DNA from 2 places in the Chromobacterium indicum genome. Region 1 is predicted to be linked to the other one. Evidence: predicted binding sites of a transcription regulator. Region 1 holds the regulator's gene; the other holds the start of a gene.
The links. The regulator HrcA, encoded in region 1, represses chaperone genes, less so after heat shock. The targets are predictions, from matches to a motif close to ATTAGCACTCGNNNNNNNCGAGTGCTAAT.

Region 1 (8,933 bases):
CCGGTCAGCGGCGACAAGAGCCGCACCGTCAGCGACATCTACGCCAGCCGCGGCGGCGACCTGCTGGCCCTGCGCCAGAAAGTCCACGTCGAAGCGCCCGAGTTCAGCGGCGACGCCTACGTCAATGTGCGCTACAGCCATTACGGCAAGCCTCAATTCGTCTATCAGCTGAGCGAAAACGACATCGTCGACTTCGACAAGCTCGACATGCCTGACTGGCTGAAGGACACCGACAAGCTGCTGCCCGGCGAGCATGCCGAAGCCCCGGCGGCCGCGGCGGCGGCCGAGCCTCAGGCTCAAGCGGCCCAACCCCAGGCCAAGTCCAAGAAGAAGCGCAAGGCCCGCCGCACGCAATAATCGCCAACACAATCGCCCGGCCCGGCGATGAACCGGGCCGGCTCCGTTCCGGTCCTACTGTTTTTGATTCCGGCCCGCACCGCCCGCGAGGACATTGACGCCATGAAACCGTTTTTCACTATGCTGGCCGCCGCCGCCATCGCAGCCTCCCTGGCCGTGCCGGCCCAGGCTTCGGCCGTCGCCCAGCTCAAGGCCTTCGTCTCCGGCAGCAAGACGCTGTCCGCAGACTTCAGCCAGACCGTAAGCAACAAGGGCAAGCGCGAGGAAGCCAGCGGCCGGCTGGAAATCGCCCGCCCCGGCAAATTCCGCTGGGAATACAGCAAACCCTACTCGCAGCTGATCGTCGGCGACGGCAAGACGCTGTGGATCTACGACCAGGACCTGGCCCAGGCCACGCGCAAGGCCCAGGGCACCGCGCTGGGCTCCAGCCCGGCCGCGCTCTTGGCCGGCAGCAACGAAATCGAGCGCAGCTACAAGCTGAACGAGGCTGGCAAGCAGGGCGAGCTGGAATGGCTGGCCGCCAGCCCGAAAAAGCAGGACAACACCTTCAGCGCCATCCGCATGGGCTTCAAGAACAATATGCTGGTGGAAATGCAGCTGACCGACAGCTTCGGCAACGACACCCGCATCGTGTTCAGCAAGCCGCAGCAGAACGCCGCGCTGCCTGCCTCCCGCTTCGCCTTCGTTCCGCCCAAGGGCGTGGATGTGGTCAGCGGCGACTGATCCCGCGCCCCTCGTAAAAAAGCCCGCCGTTTCCGGCGGGCTTTTTTCGCGCCTCACGCCGGCTTGAGCGCCTGGGTGGCGATGAAGGTGGGCAGATAGCGATCGATCAGAAAACGCGGCCGCGGCTGCCAGTCCTCGTGGAAACCGGCGATCAGAAAGCCGGCCGCCATCTGTCCGCCGATCAAGTCGGCCAAGCTATGGCCGAACACCAGCGCCTCGCCCCTCGTTCGCTTCGCCGCCAGCTCGGCCTCGGACAAATGCGCGGGATCGGCATACGGGATGGCGAATCGCGGCCGGATCAGGCCCTGCTCCACCAGCGCTGGATCGCGGTCGGCGACGAACACCGCCGGATTGTAGAAGCTGGCCAGCAGCCGGCCGCCGGGATGCAGGACGCGGAAACACTCGCGCCACACCGGCGTCACGTCCGGCACGTAAAGATTGGAGATCGGGTGGAACACGCAGTCGAAGCTGGCGTCGGCGAAACGCGACAGATCACGCATGTCGCCGTGCTCCAGCCGCAGCGCCAGCCCCTCGCGCTCGGCCACCTCGCGGTCGCGCGCCAGCTGTTCGACCGACGCGTCCAGCACCGTCGTCCGCGCGCCCGCGGCGGCCAGCAGCGGCCCTTGCTGCCCGCCGCCGGACGCCAGGCACAGGATGTCCAGGCCGAGCGCATCGTCCAGCCAACCGGCCGGCAACGGCCCCGGCGTCAATTTGGCCAGCACGCGGCCCTGCCTGGCCTCGGCGATGGCGGCGGCATCCACCGGCCGCGACCACTCGCAGTCGGCGCGCGCCTGGCGATCCCAGGCGACCTGGTTGTAATGGAAAACATCGTGTTGTTGAACGGCATCGGGCATCTTGTCCTCCGTTTAGAAAAGGAAAATCAACGCCGACGCACGCGCTGCGCGGGAATCGTCCATGCCGGGTCAAAACGGCAGGCACGGAAACGATTCGGAACTGATTGTCGAACACAAGCAATGCGCATACTCGCACGCGCCGGACGGCGGAACGAATCGGGGACGCCATGGGCATCCGGGCATCACTTGTTCATTTCGACAGGACTCCTAGGAATGAAACGGGACGGGAAGAGCCGATTCTAGCGAAGCGGCCATGACAAGACAATGCCGGCTTACACGCCGCGGCGTTCGTACACCGCCTGCGCCAGCGTGCCCAGATCGACATACTCTAGCTCGCCCCCCACCGGCATGCCGCGCGCGATGCGGGTCACCGTCAGGCCGCGCTCCTTGAATAGCTCGCTGAGCATGTGGGACGTCACCTCGCCTTCGGCGGTGAAGTTGGTGGCGATCACGATCTCGCTCACCCGCCCGTCCAGCGCCCGCGTCAGCAGCTTGTCCAGGTGCAGGTCCTTGGGGCCGATATTGTCCAGCGGCGATATCCGCCCCATCAGCACGAAATACAGGCCTTCGAAGCACTTGGCCTGCTCCAGCATCATCAGGTCGGCCGGCATCTCGACGATGCACAGCTGGTCCTGCCGGCGCGCCTCGTCGGCGCAGATGGCGCACAGCTCGGCCTCGCTGAAGGTATTGCAGCGCTGGCAGTGGGTCAGGTGGATCAGCGCCCGGTCCAGCGCGCGCGCCAGCTTGTCGGCGCCCTGCTTGTCCCGCTGCAGCAAGTGGAAAGCCATCCGCTGCGCGGTTTTCGGCCCCACGCCCGGCAATACTTTCAACGCGGAGATCAATTGCTCCAGCGCGGGAGGATTCTTCATCGACACGGCATCAACCTGGGAAAAGCGGCCAGACGGCCGCGGACGGAAATCATGAAATCAACGGTAGCGCCGGCGCAGCCGGTAATGGCGCCAGGCGAACACCAGCCGGAACAAGGGCCGGCACACCGGCAGCATCCAGCGGCAGCGCGGCAAAAAGGCCACCCGGTCCACCACCTCGCAACCGCCGTCCGCCGCCAGCACACGGCGGCGATGCCACCAGACGCGCTGCCCCAGCATGCTTGAGCGCTCGTCGAAGGCGCCGGGCTCAAGGCGCAGCAGCGTCAGCTGGTCGCACTCCACCGGCAGGCAGCCCAGCAACAGCATCCAGCAGCGGCCGATGCGCGCCGGCTGATCCAGGCGCACGGGCAGATCGCCCGGCGGCAGCCGCATGCGCAGCCACGGGAAGAACTCGTCGTTGATGCCGCGCCGGCTTACCGCGTCGGCCCACACAGCCTCCGGCGGCCGCGGCAGACGGCTGCGCACGGTGAAATGGCCGAACATCCCGGCTCCGACAAAAAAGGCCCGTCGCCGGGCCCTGGGATCAGAACGGGAGTTTCATCCCGGCCGGAAGGTTCAGGCCGTTGGTGAAGCCGGACATCCGCTCCTGGGTGGTGGACTCGACCTTGCGCACCGCGTCGTTGAACGCGGCGGCGATCAGGTCTTCCAGCATTTCCTTGTCGTCCAGCACGCTGTCGTCGATGGCGACGCGCTTGACGTCGTGGGAGCAGGTCATCAGAACCTTCACCATGCCGGCGCCGGACTGGCCTTCCACTTCCACCTGGGCCAGCTCTTCCTGGGCCTTCTTCATGTTTTCCTGCATTTGCTGGGCCTGTTTCATCAGGCCGGCGATACCAGCTTTACCGAACATCGCGGTCACTCCTGTACGGGTTGAATGGTCTCGATGAGCAGCGTGGCGCCGAACTCGCGCACCATCTGCTGCACCACCGGATCGTTTTGCATGCACTCGCGGGCGACGGCCAGCTGCTCCTGGCGCAGCCTGGCGTCGGTCATCGCCGGGGTTTCCATCCCCAGCTCTTCCACCGTCACCGCGAGATCCACCGCGTGGCCGAAGCGTTCGGCCAGCGCGGCTTTGAGTTTTTCCTGATAATCGCGTCCGCTCATGTGGCGGAAGCTCTCCGGCACCGCCAGCTCCAGGCGGTCCTGGCTCCAACTCTTCAGCACGGCGTTATGCGCCAGCATCCGCGCGGCGCCGAGCTTGGCGCCCAGGTCGGCGACCAGCCGCTGCCAATCGCCATCGAAAACAAAACTGGACGGCTCGTCCTCCAGCGGCGGTTGCTGCATATAGGCCGGCATCGCGTCGTCGTCGGACCACGGCGCGTCGACGATCTCTTCCTCGTCGCGCTCGTCATCCGCCTCCTGAACGGCGGCCTCGGGCGCGGACGCAACTCGAACCGGCGCCGGCTGCAAACGCGGCTCAGGCTGGATTTCCGGCTTGGGCTCCGCCGCAACCGGCTGCGGCCGGGGCGCGGGCTCGGGTTCCGGCTCGGCGGCCGGGGTAGGCTCCGCCGCGCGGGGCTTGCCTTGCGGCTGCCCGCCGAGACCGGCTGCCTGCAGCGCGCGCGCGGCCGGCGACATGCCCCGCTCCGCCGGCACCGAAGCGCTGGCGATCGATGCCGCCGACGCCGACGCCGATGCCGGCGCTGGGCGCGGCTGCGACGGAGCGGCCGGACGCGCGGGCGCGGCGCTCTCCGCCGGCGCGACGGCCGGATGGAAGGCCAGCATCCGCAACAGCGTCATATTGAAGCCGGCATGCTCGTCCGGCGCCAGCGCCAGATCCTTGCGGCCATGGATGGCGATCTGATAGTAAAGCTGCACATCCTGCGGCGCGATGGCGCCGGCCAATGCGAACAAGGTATCGCGCTCGGGCTCGTCGGCGGCCAGCGCCGCCGGCACCGTCTGCGCCAATGCCAGCTGCTGCAGCAACACTGCCAGCTCGGACAGCGCCGAATCAAAGCTGATTCCGCGTTCAGCCAGGCGGTCGGCCTCGGCCATCAGCGCCGGACCGTCAGCAACGGCCAACGCCTGCAGCAGGGTGAACAGGTAGCGGCGGTCCACCGCGCCCAGCATCGCACGCACGCCGTCTTCCTTGACCTCGCCCAGTCCGTAGGCGATGGCCTGATCCAGCAGCGACTGCGCGTCGCGCATCGAGCCGGACGCGGCGCGGCCCAGCAAGGCCAACGCCGGAGCCTCGTACTGGATGCCCTCGACGTCCAGCATGTGGGCCAGATGGCTGGACACCTGCTGCGGCGTCATGTTGCGCAAGGAAAACTGCAGGCAGCGGGACAGCACCGTCACCGGCACCTTCTGCGGATCGGTGGTGGCCAGGATGAACTTGACGTGGCCCGGCGGCTCTTCCAGCGTCTTCAGCATCGCGTTGAACGCGCTCTTCGACAGCATGTGCACTTCGTCGATGATGTAGACCTTGAAACGGCCCATCGTCGGCGCGTACTGGGCGTTTTCCAGCACTTCGCGGATATTGTCGATGCCGGTGTTGGACGCGGCGTCGATCTCCAACAGGTCGACGAAGCGGCCGGTGTCGATCTGGCGGCAAGCCTGGCATTCGCCGCAGGGCTCGGCCGTGGTGCCGGTTTCGCAGTTCAGGCTCTTGGCCAGAATCCGGGCGATGGTGGTCTTGCCGACGCCCCGGGTGCCGGTCAGCAGATAGGCGTGATGAAGCCTCTGCTCTTTCAGGGCGTTGGAGAGGGCGCGCACCACGTGCTCCTGGCCGACCAGGTCGGCGAAGCGTTTGGGGCGCCACTTGCGGGCAAGGACTTGATAGCTCATGGGGGCGGATTTTAATGGCAATTGCCGCGCAAGGCGACAGGTTTCACCGGCGCGGCCTCCCTGGCGGCGCCGGCGTCTTGTTGCGGAAGCCCGCGCCTTACTGCGCGGCGGAGGCCTGGTCCGGCCGCTGCGCCAGCGACGCGTAGTAGCGCTGCCGCAGCTGGTCGGCGATTTCCTGCACCGCCTTGGCGTACAGCGTGCTGCGGTTGTAGCGGGTGATCGCGTAGAAATTGTTCAGGCCCAGCCAGTATTCGGTGACGCCGGGCGCGGTTTCCAGCGAAAACAGCACCGCCGGCACGTTGTCGGCCAGCGGCGTTTGCGGCGCCACGCCCATCTTGCGCAGATCGCCCACCGTGTAGTGCAGGTTGAATTTGTCGGCCAGCAGCTTGTCGACCTGGGCTTCCGGCGCCACGCTGGCCGGCGCCACGATGTCGTCGCCGCGCTTCCAGCCGTGCAGCTGGAAGTAATGGGCGACACTGCCGATGGCGTCGTGCGGGTTGCTCCAGATGTCGCGGTGGCCGCTGCCGTCGAAATCAACCGCCCACTTGCGGTAGCTGGACGGCATGAATTGCGGCAGGCCCATCGCGCCGGCGTAGGACCCCTTCAGCGTCAGCGGGTCCTTGCCCTCTTCCTTGGCCAGCAACAGGAACTGGGTCAGTTCGCCGCGGAAGTACTCGGCGCGGCGCGGGTAGTCGAAGCCGATGGTGGACAGCGAGTCCACCAGCCGGAAGCTGCCGGTGTTACGGCCGTAATGGGTTTCCACGCCCAGGATGGCGACGATCACCTCCGGCGCCACGCCGTACTCGCGCTCGGCGCGCGCCAGGGCGTCGGCGTTGCCTTGCCAGAACGCGGTTCCGTCCACGATCAGCTTGTCGTTGACGGTCGTCGCGCGGAATTGATACCACGGCCGCGAGGTGGACGGCTTGTCGAGGATGCGGATGATGTTGGGCTTCAGCTCCACATTGGCAAACACCGCCTCCAGCTCGGGGCGGTTGAACTGGCCTGTGGCCACCTGCTCGTCGATGTAGCGCTGCACGTCGGGGCGCGCCAGAAAGGCTGCGTCGGCCTGGGCTTGCGGAGCGGTGAAGGCCGCGCCGGCCAAAGCGGCGGCGATGGCCAGTTTCAACATCGATTTCATGATTCTGCTTTCTTTTTTGGTATGGCTCGAGTTCATTCGCGGAAGGACAAGGCGTTGCTGACTAGGCGGGCGGTGATGTCGACGATGGGGATCACCCGCTCGTAGGCCATGCGGGTGGGGCCGACCACGCCCAGCGTGCCGACCACCTGGCCGTTGATGCAGTAGGGCGCGGTCACCACCGAGCATTCGTCCAGCGTCATGACTCCAGACTCCTCGCCGATGAAAATGTTCACCCCCTGCGCCTCCCGTCCCTGCGCCAGCAATTTCAGGAGTTCGGTCTTGCGCTCGAACACGCCGAACAGCTCCCGCAGCCGCGACAGATCATCCGACAGATCATGCACCTGCAGCAGCCTTGAGCCGCCGCTGACCACCACGTCCTCGTTGCGCTTGGCCAGCGTCTGCTGGCCCAGTTTCACCGCGGCGGCCATCAATTCGGCGATGTCGCCCTGCAGCTGCCTGAGCTCGCCCTCCACCCGCAGCGTAACGGCGCTCAACCCCTGCCCGGCGTAATGCTGGTTGATGAAGTTGCCGGCCTCCACCAGTTCCGACGGCGTGTAGTCGCGCTCGGTGTTCAACAGGTGGTTCTGCACATCGCCGTCCAGGGTCACCAATATCATCAACACCCGCCGTTCGGACAGGCGCAGGAATTCGATCTGGCGGAAGGCGACGTCGCTGAGCTGCGGCGTCAGCACCACGCCGGCGAAGCTGGTCAGCTCGGACAGCAAGGACGACGCCGCCTGGGCGATCCGCTGCGGGCTGTTCGGCTGCAGATTGGCCTCCAGCTCGTGGCGCGACAGCTCGTCCAGCGGCCGTATCGTCAACAGCCGGTCGACGAACAAGCGATAGCCGCGCGCGGTGGGAATCCGCCCCGCCGAAGTGTGCGGCGAGGCGATCAGGCCCATGTTCTCCAGATCGGCCAGCACGTTGCGGACCGTGGCCGACGACAGCTCCACCCCGGGCAGCAGCGACAGGGTCTTGGAGGCGACCGGCTGACCGTCGGCGATGTACCGTTCGATCAGCGCCTTCAGCAAATGTTGGGCGCGTTCGTTCATCATGTCCCCATTGTACACATCCTGCACCGCGCCAAAAGGGGGCGCGGCGGGGCTTTACGACCATGGCACGAAAACGGCGGCAGCAAGCTGCTGTTGGCCCAGCTTTTTTCTGCGATAATCGCCCCCATCATTGGTCCGACCTACCCCATTGGAGACAGCATGGCTTCCGAAGACAAGAGCAAGGCGCTGGCCGCGGCCCTTTCCCAGATTGAAAAACAGTTTGGCAAGGGTTCGATCATGCGCATGAGCGACAACCAGATCAACGAAAACCTGCAGGTGGTCTCCACCGGCTCGCTGACCCTGGACCTGGCGCTGGGCGTCGGCGGCCTGCCGCGCGGCCGCGTGGTGGAAATCTACGGCCCGGAGTCGTCCGGCAAGACCACCCTGTGTCTGCAAGCCGTGGCCGAGATGCAAAAATTGGGCGGCACCTGCGCCTACATCGACGCGGAAAACGCGCTGGACCCGCAATATGCGCAAAAGCTGGGCGTCAAGGTCGACGACCTGCTGATCTCGCAGCCGGACACCGGCGAGCAGGCGCTGGAAATCTGCGACATGCTGGTGCGCTCCAGCGGCGTCGATCTGATCGTGATCGACTCGGTGGCCGCGCTGGTGCCGAAGGCTGAAATCGAAGGCGAGATGGGCGACAGCCACGTCGGCCTGCAAGCCCGCCTGATGAGCCAGGCGCTGCGCAAGCTGACCGGCAACATCAAGCGCACCAACACCCTGGTGATCTTCATCAACCAGATCCGCATGAAGATCGGCGTGATGTTCGGCAACCCGGAAACCACCACCGGCGGCAACGCGCTGAAGTTCTACGCCTCCGTGCGCCTGGACATCCGCCGCACCGGCGGCATCAAGAAGGGCGAGGAAGTGATCGGCAACGACACCCGCGTCAAAGTGGTGAAGAACAAGGTATCCCCGCCGTTCCGCCAGGCCGATTTCGAAATCCTGTACGGCGAAGGCATCTCCCGCCAGGGCGAAATCATCGAGCTGGGCGTCAAGCACGGCTTCGTCGACAAGTCCGGCGCCTGGTACGCCTACAACGGCCAGAAGATCGGCCAAGGCAAGGACAACACCCGCGAATGGCTGAAGTCCAACCCGGCCATCGCCGAGGAGATCGAGCGCAAGATCCGCG
Region 2 (8,933 bases), on a different contig from region 1:
TCGGCCGAGATCGTCGATGGGCATGCAGATATGTGGTGGACGGCCACCGTCAATCATGGCCTGAAGCATATCGCGAAGACAGCGCGCGCTGGTGATCGTGTATTGCTTATGAATGATGATATCGATCTGGCTCCCATGGCGTTAATTCGTTTGCTGGAGGCATCGGAGCTGGAGCCCGGCGCTGTGATTGGAGCAGTGAACATCGTGCATCGGCCCGGTGAAGAGGCTCAGGTGTACTTTTGCGGCGGTCGTTATGACCTGCGCTTCGCACGGCATAAGGTCAATATCAGGGGGGGGGCACCCTGGCATGAGCCTGCGTCACGTTTTCTGGAAACCGATTTCCTGTACGGTCGGCTGCTGGTGATACCGTGGAGTGTTTTCGAGGTGGGCTGCGGTTTTGACGAGGAGGTTTTCCCTCAGTACTGTGCCGACGAGGATTTTGCCTACGGAGCGAAGCTGCGTGGCTTCAAGGTTCTCGTGGATAGCAGGAGCGTCGTCTACGTTAATGAGGCAACGACGGCGAGCTTCAGCCTTAGCTTAGGCAAGGGCGGCTGGCGTGGGGTGCGTAAGGCGTTGACTGCGTTCAACTCCTGTTATAACTGGCGCCAAGGGTGGGCATTCAGCCGGCGCTATGCTAAATGGCCAGCTATCTACATGCTGTGTCGCTATGGGATCATCTTTATCAGCGAGAATCTACGGACGCTAGCACGCAAGTAGCAAAGCTAGCTGGATTGTTGTGGCGTGAAAAACGCCGCAGCAACTGAATATGGTTCATCCGGAGATGCATACTGCTTATTGGCGGCAATTGCTTGACTTAGAGCCATTGGGTCACCATCTGCAACGCGAAGTCCATTCTTGATTGTGGCAAGATGGTGTCCTCATGGATATTGTCGATAGAAATATAAAGAGGCTCCAATGTTGCAGATTCTATTGTTGGCCACGTTTTTATCCTTGTTTGTTGGTATGTGCCTGATCCGTTTTGCTCATCTGCATGAGCGTTTCTCTGCGGATCATGATTTGGGAGGGGTGCAGAAGTTTCATGCCCGGCCGGTGCCGCGTATTGGTGGCGTGTCGATTGCGGCGGGTTTGGTGGTGGGGTGCGGTTTTTTGGCATGGCTGCTGAGAGATGCTTCGGTGTTGCGATTGTTGGCGGTGGCGCTGCCTGCTTTTGCGGTCGGGATACTTGAAGATGTGACGAAGAAGGTTGGGCCGTTGCCCCGATTGCTGGCTACTTTCATTGCTGCAACTTTGGGCTACTTTGTACTGGGTGCTGGGTTGCAGCGTCTCGACATTCCCCTATTGGACGGTTTAGTGTCGCAATTCTGGGTGCTGTCTCTGCTGCTGACTGTCGTTGCGGTTGGCGGGGTGGCGCATGCGGTCAATATCATCGACGGTTACAATGGCTTGTCGGGGGTGGTGTCTATCTTCATTTTTCTGGCGATGGCGTATGTCGCTTTCAAAGTGCAGGATGCGGCCTTAATGGGAATTTGTTTTGCGATGATTGGCGCGATTGCTGGATTTCTATTTTGGAACTTCCCGCGGGGTTTGATCTTTGCCGGCGATGGCGGCGCTTACTTGGTGGGCTTCATGATCGCTGAAGTGGCGGTGCTGCTGGTGGTGCGCCATCCGCAAGTTTCGCCGTGGTTCCCGTTGTTGTGTGTGATCTATCCCGTTTTTGAAACGTTATACTCGATTTATCGAAAGAAATTCCTGCGTGGGATGTCTCCAGGAGTGCCTGATGGTCTGCATTTGCACATGCTGGTCTACAAGCGCCTTGTGCGTTGGATGGTGGGAAGCAAGAATGCCGATCATAAAACCATGCGCAATAGCCTGACCTCTCCCTACTTGTGGGCGCTGTCTTCCATATCCGTGGTGCCTGCCATGCTGTTTTGGCAGAACACCGGAGTGTTGATGACTTTCTGCGTCTTGTTTGCCATGACGTATATCTACCTTTATCGCATGATCATTCGTTTTCGGACGCCGCGCTGGCTGGTGTTGCGGCGAACCTGCCGAAGGCTTTGATTTGATCCGAAGGGCGTCTAGGACGCCCTTTGCACTTCTACCTCTTGAAATACTTGGATGGCGTCCCTATTATTAGCACTCGCAACGGTTGAGTGCTAAGCGCTCTGCCGCAATCTATACATACCTGATGTTCCACTCTCAACAGCCAATGTAACAGGAGAGATCCATGGCAATTCGCCCTCTGCACGACCGTGTTGTTATCAAGCGCCTCGAGGCTGAAGAAAAGACCGCTTCCGGCATCGTTCTGCCCGGCGCGGCGGCTGAGAAGCCGGACATGGGCCAAGTGCTCGCAGTAGGCAACGGCAAGATTCTGGAAAACGGCGAGCGTCGCTCGCTGGAGCTGAAGGTCGGCGACAAGGTCATCTTCGGCAAGTATTCCGGCCAGACCGTCAAGGTTGATGGCGACGAAGTCCTCGTGATGCGCGAGGAAGATGTAATGGGCATCGTTGAGTAATCCGATCCTATCCCTACTTCATAAATAGATTCTGGAGATTTCGAGAATGGCAGCTAAAGACGTAAAGTTTGGTGAATCCGCTCGCAGCAAGATGGTGGCCGGCGTCAACATTCTGGCCGACGCGGTAAAAGTGACTCTGGGTCCCAAGGGCCGCAACGTGGTGCTGGACCGCTCCTTCGGCGCGCCGACCATCACCAAGGATGGCGTGTCCGTCGCCAAGGAAATCGAACTGAAGGACAAGTTCGAGAACATGGGCGCGCAGATGGTTAAGGAAGTGGCTTCCAAGACTTCCGATGTGGCTGGCGACGGCACCACCACCGCTACCGTTCTGGCCCAGGCCATCGTGCAGGAAGGCATGAAGTACGTCGCCGCCGGCATGAACCCGATGGATCTGAAGCGCGGCATCGACAAGGCCGTGGTATCGCTGGTTGGCGAGATCGCCAAGATCGCCAAGCCGTGCGCGACTTCCAAGGAAATCGCCCAGGTAGGTTCCATTTCCGCCAACTCCGATTCCGACATTGGCGAAATCATCGCTAATGCGATGGAAAAAGTGGGCAAGGAAGGCGTGATCACCGTTGAAGACGGCAAGAGCCTGAACAACGAGCTGGACGTGGTGGAAGGCATGCAGTTCGACCGCGGCTACCTGTCCCCGTACTTCATCAACAACCAGGACAAGCAGATCGCTGCGCTGGACAACCCGTTCATCCTGCTGTTCGACAAGAAGATCTCCAACATCCGCGACCTGCTGCCGGTGCTGGAGCAAGTGGCCAAGTCCGGCCGCCCGCTGCTGATCATCGCCGAAGACGTTGAAGGCGAAGCGCTGGCCACGCTGGTGGTGAACACCATCCGCGGCATCTTGAAGGTTGTGGCTGTCAAGGCTCCGGGCTTCGGCGACCGCCGCAAGGCCATGCTGACCGACATCGCCGTGCTGACCGGTGGCGAAGTGATCGCCGAAGAAGTGGGCCTGACCCTGGAAAAGGCAAGCCTGGACCAGCTGGGCCAAGCCAAGCGCGTTGAAGTGGGCAAGGAAAACACCACCATCATCGACGGCGCCGGCGAAGCCGCCACCATCCAGGCTCGCGTGGGCGAGATCCGCAAGCAGATCGAAGAAGCCACTTCCGACTACGACCGCGAGAAGCTGCAAGAGCGCGTGGCCAAGCTGGCCGGCGGCGTTGCCGTGATCAAGGTCGGTGCCGCCACCGAAGTGGAAATGAAAGAGAAGAAGGCCCGCGTCGAAGACGCGCTGCACGCCACTCGCGCCGCGGTTGAAGAAGGCGTGGTGCCTGGCGGCGGCGTAGCCCTGCTGCGCGCTCGCGCGACCCTGGAAAGCCTGAAGACCGACAACGTCGATCAGGAAGCCGGCGTGAAGATCGTGCTGCGCGCGATCGAAGCTCCGCTGCGCCAGATCGTCAAGAACGCTGGCGACGAGCCGTCGGTCGTGGTGAACAAGGTGCTGGAAGGCAAGGGCAACTTCGGCTACAACGCCGCTAGCGGCGAATACGGCGACATGCTGGAAATGGGCGTGCTGGATCCGGCCAAGGTGACCCGCTCTGCTCTGCAACACGCTGCTTCCGTAGCCGGCCTGATGTTGACCACCGACTGCATGATCGCCGAGCTGCCGGAAGACAAGCCGGCCGCAGGCATGCCGGACATGGGCGGCATGGGCGGTATGGGCGGCATGATGTAAATCGAGCCGTACGGGCGGGCATGTTCGCATGTCCACCGAAACAAACAGCCCCGCGGCGTATGCCTGCGGGGCTGTTTGCTTATGAGGCTGCGCCTCAGCTCTTCAGCGAGATGAACGGCGCGCCGGCTTGGTCTTTGGCCGATAACGTGGGCATGCCGCTCAGCGGCCAGTCTATGGCCAGATCCGGATCATCCCAGGCTATGCTGCGCTCCAGTTCCGGATGCCAGTAGTCGGTGGTCTTGTATAGAAACTCCACATCGTCGCTCAGCGTAAGGAAGCCGTGGGCGAAGCCGGCGGGTATCCACAACTGGCGCTTGTTGGCGGCGGTCAGCTCCACGCCTACCCACTTGCCGTAGGATAGTGAGCCGAGGCGGATGTCGACGGCGACGTCGAACACGGCGCCGGAGACGACGCGCACCAGCTTGCCTTGCGGGTGCGGATCCTGTTGGTAATGCAGGCCGCGCAAGACGTTTTTCCCGGAGCGGCTGTGATTGTCCTGCACGAAGGCGACCGTATGGCCGATGGCTTGCTCGAAACGCTGGTGATTGAAGCTCTCGAAGAAAAAGCCGCGCTCATCGCCGAATACCTTGGGCTCGATGATCTTGACTTCCGGGATGCGGGTGTCGATTACGTTCATGGTGCTTATTCTGCTTTGTTTGGATTAGTTCGCAATCATTGTGAGCAAATAGCGGCCATAGCCGGTCTTCTGCAGAGGCTGAGCCAGCCGCAGCACCTGAGCTTCATCGATCCAGTCGTTGCGGAAGGCGATTTCCTCCGGGCAGGCAACCTTTTGCCCCTGGCGATTCTCAATGGTGGCGATGAACTGGCCCGCCTCCAGCAGCGACTCGTGGGTGCCGGTATCCAGCCAAGCGTAACCGCGGCCCATGGTTTGTACGTTCAACTGCTGCCGCTGCAGATAAATGTTGTTGATGTCGGTGATTTCCAGTTCGCCGCGCAGCGAGGGCTTGATGTTTTTTGCGATCTCCACGACTTGCGAGTCATAGAAATACAGGCCGGTCACAGCATAGTGCGATTTGGGCTTGGGGGGTTTTTCCTCGATGGACAGAGCGCGGCCTTGTTGGTCGAACTCCACCACGCCATAACGCTCGGGGTCGCTGACCCGGTAGGCGAAGACGGTCGCGCCATCGTTCTGGGTGTTGGCGGCCTGCAGCAGATTGGAAAACTCGTGGCCGTAGAAGATGTTGTCGCCGAGCACCAGCGCCGACGGATTGCCGTTGATGAATGACTCGCCGATCAGGAAGGCCTGAGCCAGGCCGTCCGGGCTGGGCTGGACCGCGTATTGCAGATTGATCCCCCACTGGCTACCGTCGCCGAGCAACTGCTGGAAGCGGGGTGTGTCCTGTGGCGTGGAGATGATCAGGATGTCCTGGGTGCCTGACAACATCAGTGTCGTCAGCGGGTAATAGATCATCGGTTTGTCGTAGATCGGCAGCAGTTGCTTGCTGACTGCGATGGTCGCCGGATAGAGCCGGGTGCCGGAGCCCCCGGCGAGAATGATGCCTTTTCGTTTCATTGTCGGTTTCCTATGGCCATTCCCGCGGCGGCCGGCCGCTATTGGCAGCGGGGCTGAGCAGTTGGGCCAGCACTTGGTCTACGCCGCTTTTCCATTCGGGCAGCGCGATGCCGAAAGTATCCTGCAGCTTGTCGCAGCATAGCCTGGAGTTGGCGGGGCGCTTGGCTGGCAGTGGGTATTCGCTGCTGGGAATGCCTTGGATGTTTGCGGGATCGATTTTAAGCGCCAGGCCGGATTCGGCGGCGCGCTGGAGCAGGTAGACCGCATAGCCATGCCAGCTGGTTTCGCCACGGGGCGCCAGATGGTAGGTGCCGAATGCGAATCCAGCCGGTTTGGCTAGATACTCGCGGATCAGCTCGGCGGTGATGTCTGCGATCAGGGCGGCGGGGGCCGGCGCGCCGATCTGGTCGTCGACGACCTTGAGCGCATCTCGCTCCTGTCCCAGTTTCAGCATGGTCTTCAAGAAGTTTGCGCCATGGGCGCCGAACACCCAACTGGTGCGGAGTATCAGGTGATGCGGGGCGGCGAGCCGGATGGCCTCCTCGCCCGCCAGCTTGCTGCGGCCATACGCCGATTGTGGGCCGGTGGCGTCGTCTTCACGCCAGGGGCGCTCGCCGTCGCCGTTGAATACGTAGTCGGTGGAGTAGTGCACCAGCAGCGCGCCGCGGCGGGTGGCCCAGCGCGCGATGGCGCCGACGGCGTCGGCGTTGACGGCGTTCGCGGTTTCCTCGTCGCTTTCGGCCTTGTCCACCGCGGTATAGGCTGCCGGATTGACGATGATGTCGGGATAGTGGCGATCCAGAGCCTGTTCGATGCGCTCCCCGCTCTGGGACAGATCCAATTCCTGCCTGTCGGTGGCGATCAGCTCGCCCAGCGGCGCCAGTGAGCGTTGCAGCTCATGGCCGAGCTGGCCATTTTTACCGGTGATCAGTATGCGGGCCATGGCGCTCATCCGTAGTGTTTGTCGAGCCAGTCCCGGTAGCTGCCGTTGCTGACATGCTCTATCCAGACCGGGTTGCTCAAATACCATTCGACGGTTTTGCGGATGCCGCTGTCGAATGTTTCTGCGGGTTTCCAGCCCAATTCCCGTTCCAGCTTGCGCGCGTCGATCGCGTAGCGGCGGTCGTGGCCGGGGCGGTCGGCGACGAACTGGATCTGTTCTCGATAGGCTTGGCCGTCCGCGCGGGGTTTCAGTTGATCCAGGATGCCGCAGATCGCGCTGACCACTTCTAGATTGGTTTTCTCGTTCCAGCCGCCGACATTGTAGGTTTCGCCTGGCTTGCCGGCCTCCAGCACACGGCGGATCGCGCTGCAATGGTCTTTGACGTACAGCCAGTCGCGGACTTGCCGTCCGTCGCCGTAAATGGGCAGCGGCTTGCCGGCCAGCGCGTTCAGGATGACCAGCGGGATCAGTTTTTCCGGAAAGTGATAAGGACCGTAGTTGTTGCTGCAATTGGTGGTCAGCACCGGCAGGCCGTAAGTGTGATGCCAGGCCCGCACCAGGTGGTCGGATGCCGCTTTGGAGGCGGAGTAGGGGCTGTTCGGCTCGTAGCGATTGGTTTCGGCGAAGGGCGGATCTTCCGCCTGCAGCGTGCCGTATACCTCGTCGGTGGAAACATGGAGAAAGCGGAAGGCTTCGCGCTCGCCGCTTTCCAGCCCGTTCCAATATTCGCGCGCGCATTCCAGAAGACTAAAGGTGCCGACGATATTGGTCTGAATGAAATCGCCCGGGCCGTGTATCGAGCGGTCCACATGGCTTTCCGCGGCGAAATTGACGATGGCTCGCGGACGATGGTCGCGCAGCAGCTTGGCCACCAGTTTCCGGTCGCCGATATCGCCATGCGTGAAAACATGGTTGGGCTTGGCGCTGACCGTGTGCAGGGTTTCCAGATTGCCGGCGTAAGTCAGGGCATCCAGATTGACAACGGCTTCCTCGCGGCCGGCCAGCCAGTCGAGAACGAAGTTGCCGCCAATGAAGCCGGCGCCGCCGGTAACGAGAATGGTCATTGAAGCTTCCTGTATGATCGAGTTTCCCGCCGCATGCGCTTGAGTGGATCTCTGCGCGCCGGCTTTGTCGGGCAGGGGAGCGCAGCAAACGGCTCGCCGGTGAAAGTGATGGAGTTGGCGCCGAATGCCATCCGCCGATGTCGAGAATAGCTCATATCGCTGCATGGCATTGCGGGCGAAGCCGGATGCCCCATGACTGGGAACCATCGCGCGGGGGCGGATAATTCCGTTGATTTTATCCACTTTAAAAACATCCGGCAAAGCGACGGGAATTCTGCGCGCAATTCGACAGAACCGTCGCGAATAATGACAAAGCTCCGTCAGTAATCAATATTGAGGAAATGAAGGCCATGCAGATTAATGACGTACAGAATATTTTGGATGCCTGTCTTGAGCCTTGGCGCTACAAGGATTACGCGCCCAATGGCCTGCAGGTGGAAGGGCGGGGCGAGATCAGGAAGGTGGTGACCGGCGTCACGGCATCGCAGGCCTTGATCGATGCCGCGGCGGAAAAAGGGGCGGACGCGATCCTGGTGCATCACGGTTATTTCTGGAAAGGCGAGGACGCGCGCATCTGCGGCATGAAGAAGCAGCGCATCCGCGCCCTGCTGCAGCACGATATCAGCCTGCTGGCTTATCACCTTCCGCTGGACGGGCATCTGGAGCTGGGCAACAACGCGCAGCTGGGCAAGGCGCTGGGGCTGGAGCCTGCGGGGCAGGCCGGCGAGCAGAACCTGCTCTGGCATGGCGGTTGGTCGGGCGGCGGCGATGCCGCGGCCTTCGCCCAGCATGTGACCGGGGCGCTGGGGCGACAGGCGCAGCTGCTCGGGCGGCAGGACAAGCCGACACGCCGAGTGGCCTGGTGCACCGGCGGGGCGCAGGGTTTTTTCGCCGATGCGATCGCGCTTGGGGTTGACGTTTTCATCACCGGCGAAGCATCGGAACAGAATTACCACATGGCGATGGAAAGCGATGTGGCATTCATCGCCGCTGGACATCATGCCACGGAACGCTTTGGCATCAAGGCACTAGGCGAGCATTTGGCGCAAGTCTCTGGCATAAATGTCGAATTTATTGACGTTTATAACCCTGTTTAAGCAAGTTGCTGGCGTCTCGCTCAATTTATTTGCATAGAAGCTTCAAGTCCCTACTAGTAATCGGGTAAAATCCAGCGGTTTAGGGCTCGATTTCCACGATTGAGGATGACTGTAATGAGTGAACAGCAAGTC

Region 2: a site for HrcA is predicted at 2,094-2,122, ahead of groES (co-chaperone GroES). Genes of this name have one in related genera too.

Annotation. Positions count from the first base shown of each region.
Region 1 covers NZ_JAYFSJ010000006.1:165,376-174,308, forward strand. Annotated here, with positions in the region: gene VA599_RS10160 (hypothetical protein) at 1-357, shown strand, start outside; gene lolA (outer membrane lipoprotein periplasmic chaperone LolA) at 460-1,080, shown strand; gene VA599_RS10170 (class I SAM-dependent methyltransferase) at 1,134-1,934, opposite strand; gene recR (recombination mediator RecR) at 2,207-2,803, opposite strand; gene VA599_RS10180 (hypothetical protein) at 2,861-3,304, opposite strand; gene VA599_RS10185 (YbaB/EbfC family nucleoid-associated protein) at 3,345-3,671, opposite strand; gene dnaX (DNA polymerase III subunit gamma/tau) at 3,677-5,608, opposite strand; gene mltB (lytic murein transglycosylase B) at 5,706-6,746, opposite strand; gene hrcA (heat-inducible transcriptional repressor HrcA) at 6,779-7,801, opposite strand; gene recA (recombinase RecA) at 7,958-8,933, shown strand, end outside.
Region 2 covers NZ_JAYFSJ010000015.1:108,084-117,016, forward strand. Annotated here, with positions in the region: gene VA599_RS19230 (glycosyltransferase family 2 protein) at 1-717, shown strand, start outside; gene VA599_RS19235 (MraY family glycosyltransferase) at 916-2,022, shown strand; gene groES (co-chaperone GroES) at 2,189-2,476, shown strand; gene groL (chaperonin GroEL) at 2,523-4,163, shown strand; gene rfbC (dTDP-4-dehydrorhamnose 3,5-epimerase) at 4,258-4,800, opposite strand; gene rfbA (glucose-1-phosphate thymidylyltransferase RfbA) at 4,825-5,697, opposite strand; gene rfbD (dTDP-4-dehydrorhamnose reductase) at 5,708-6,640, opposite strand; gene rfbB (dTDP-glucose 4,6-dehydratase) at 6,646-7,704, opposite strand; gene VA599_RS19270 (Nif3-like dinuclear metal center hexameric protein) at 8,055-8,801, shown strand; gene petA (ubiquinol-cytochrome c reductase iron-sulfur subunit) at 8,916-8,933, shown strand, end outside.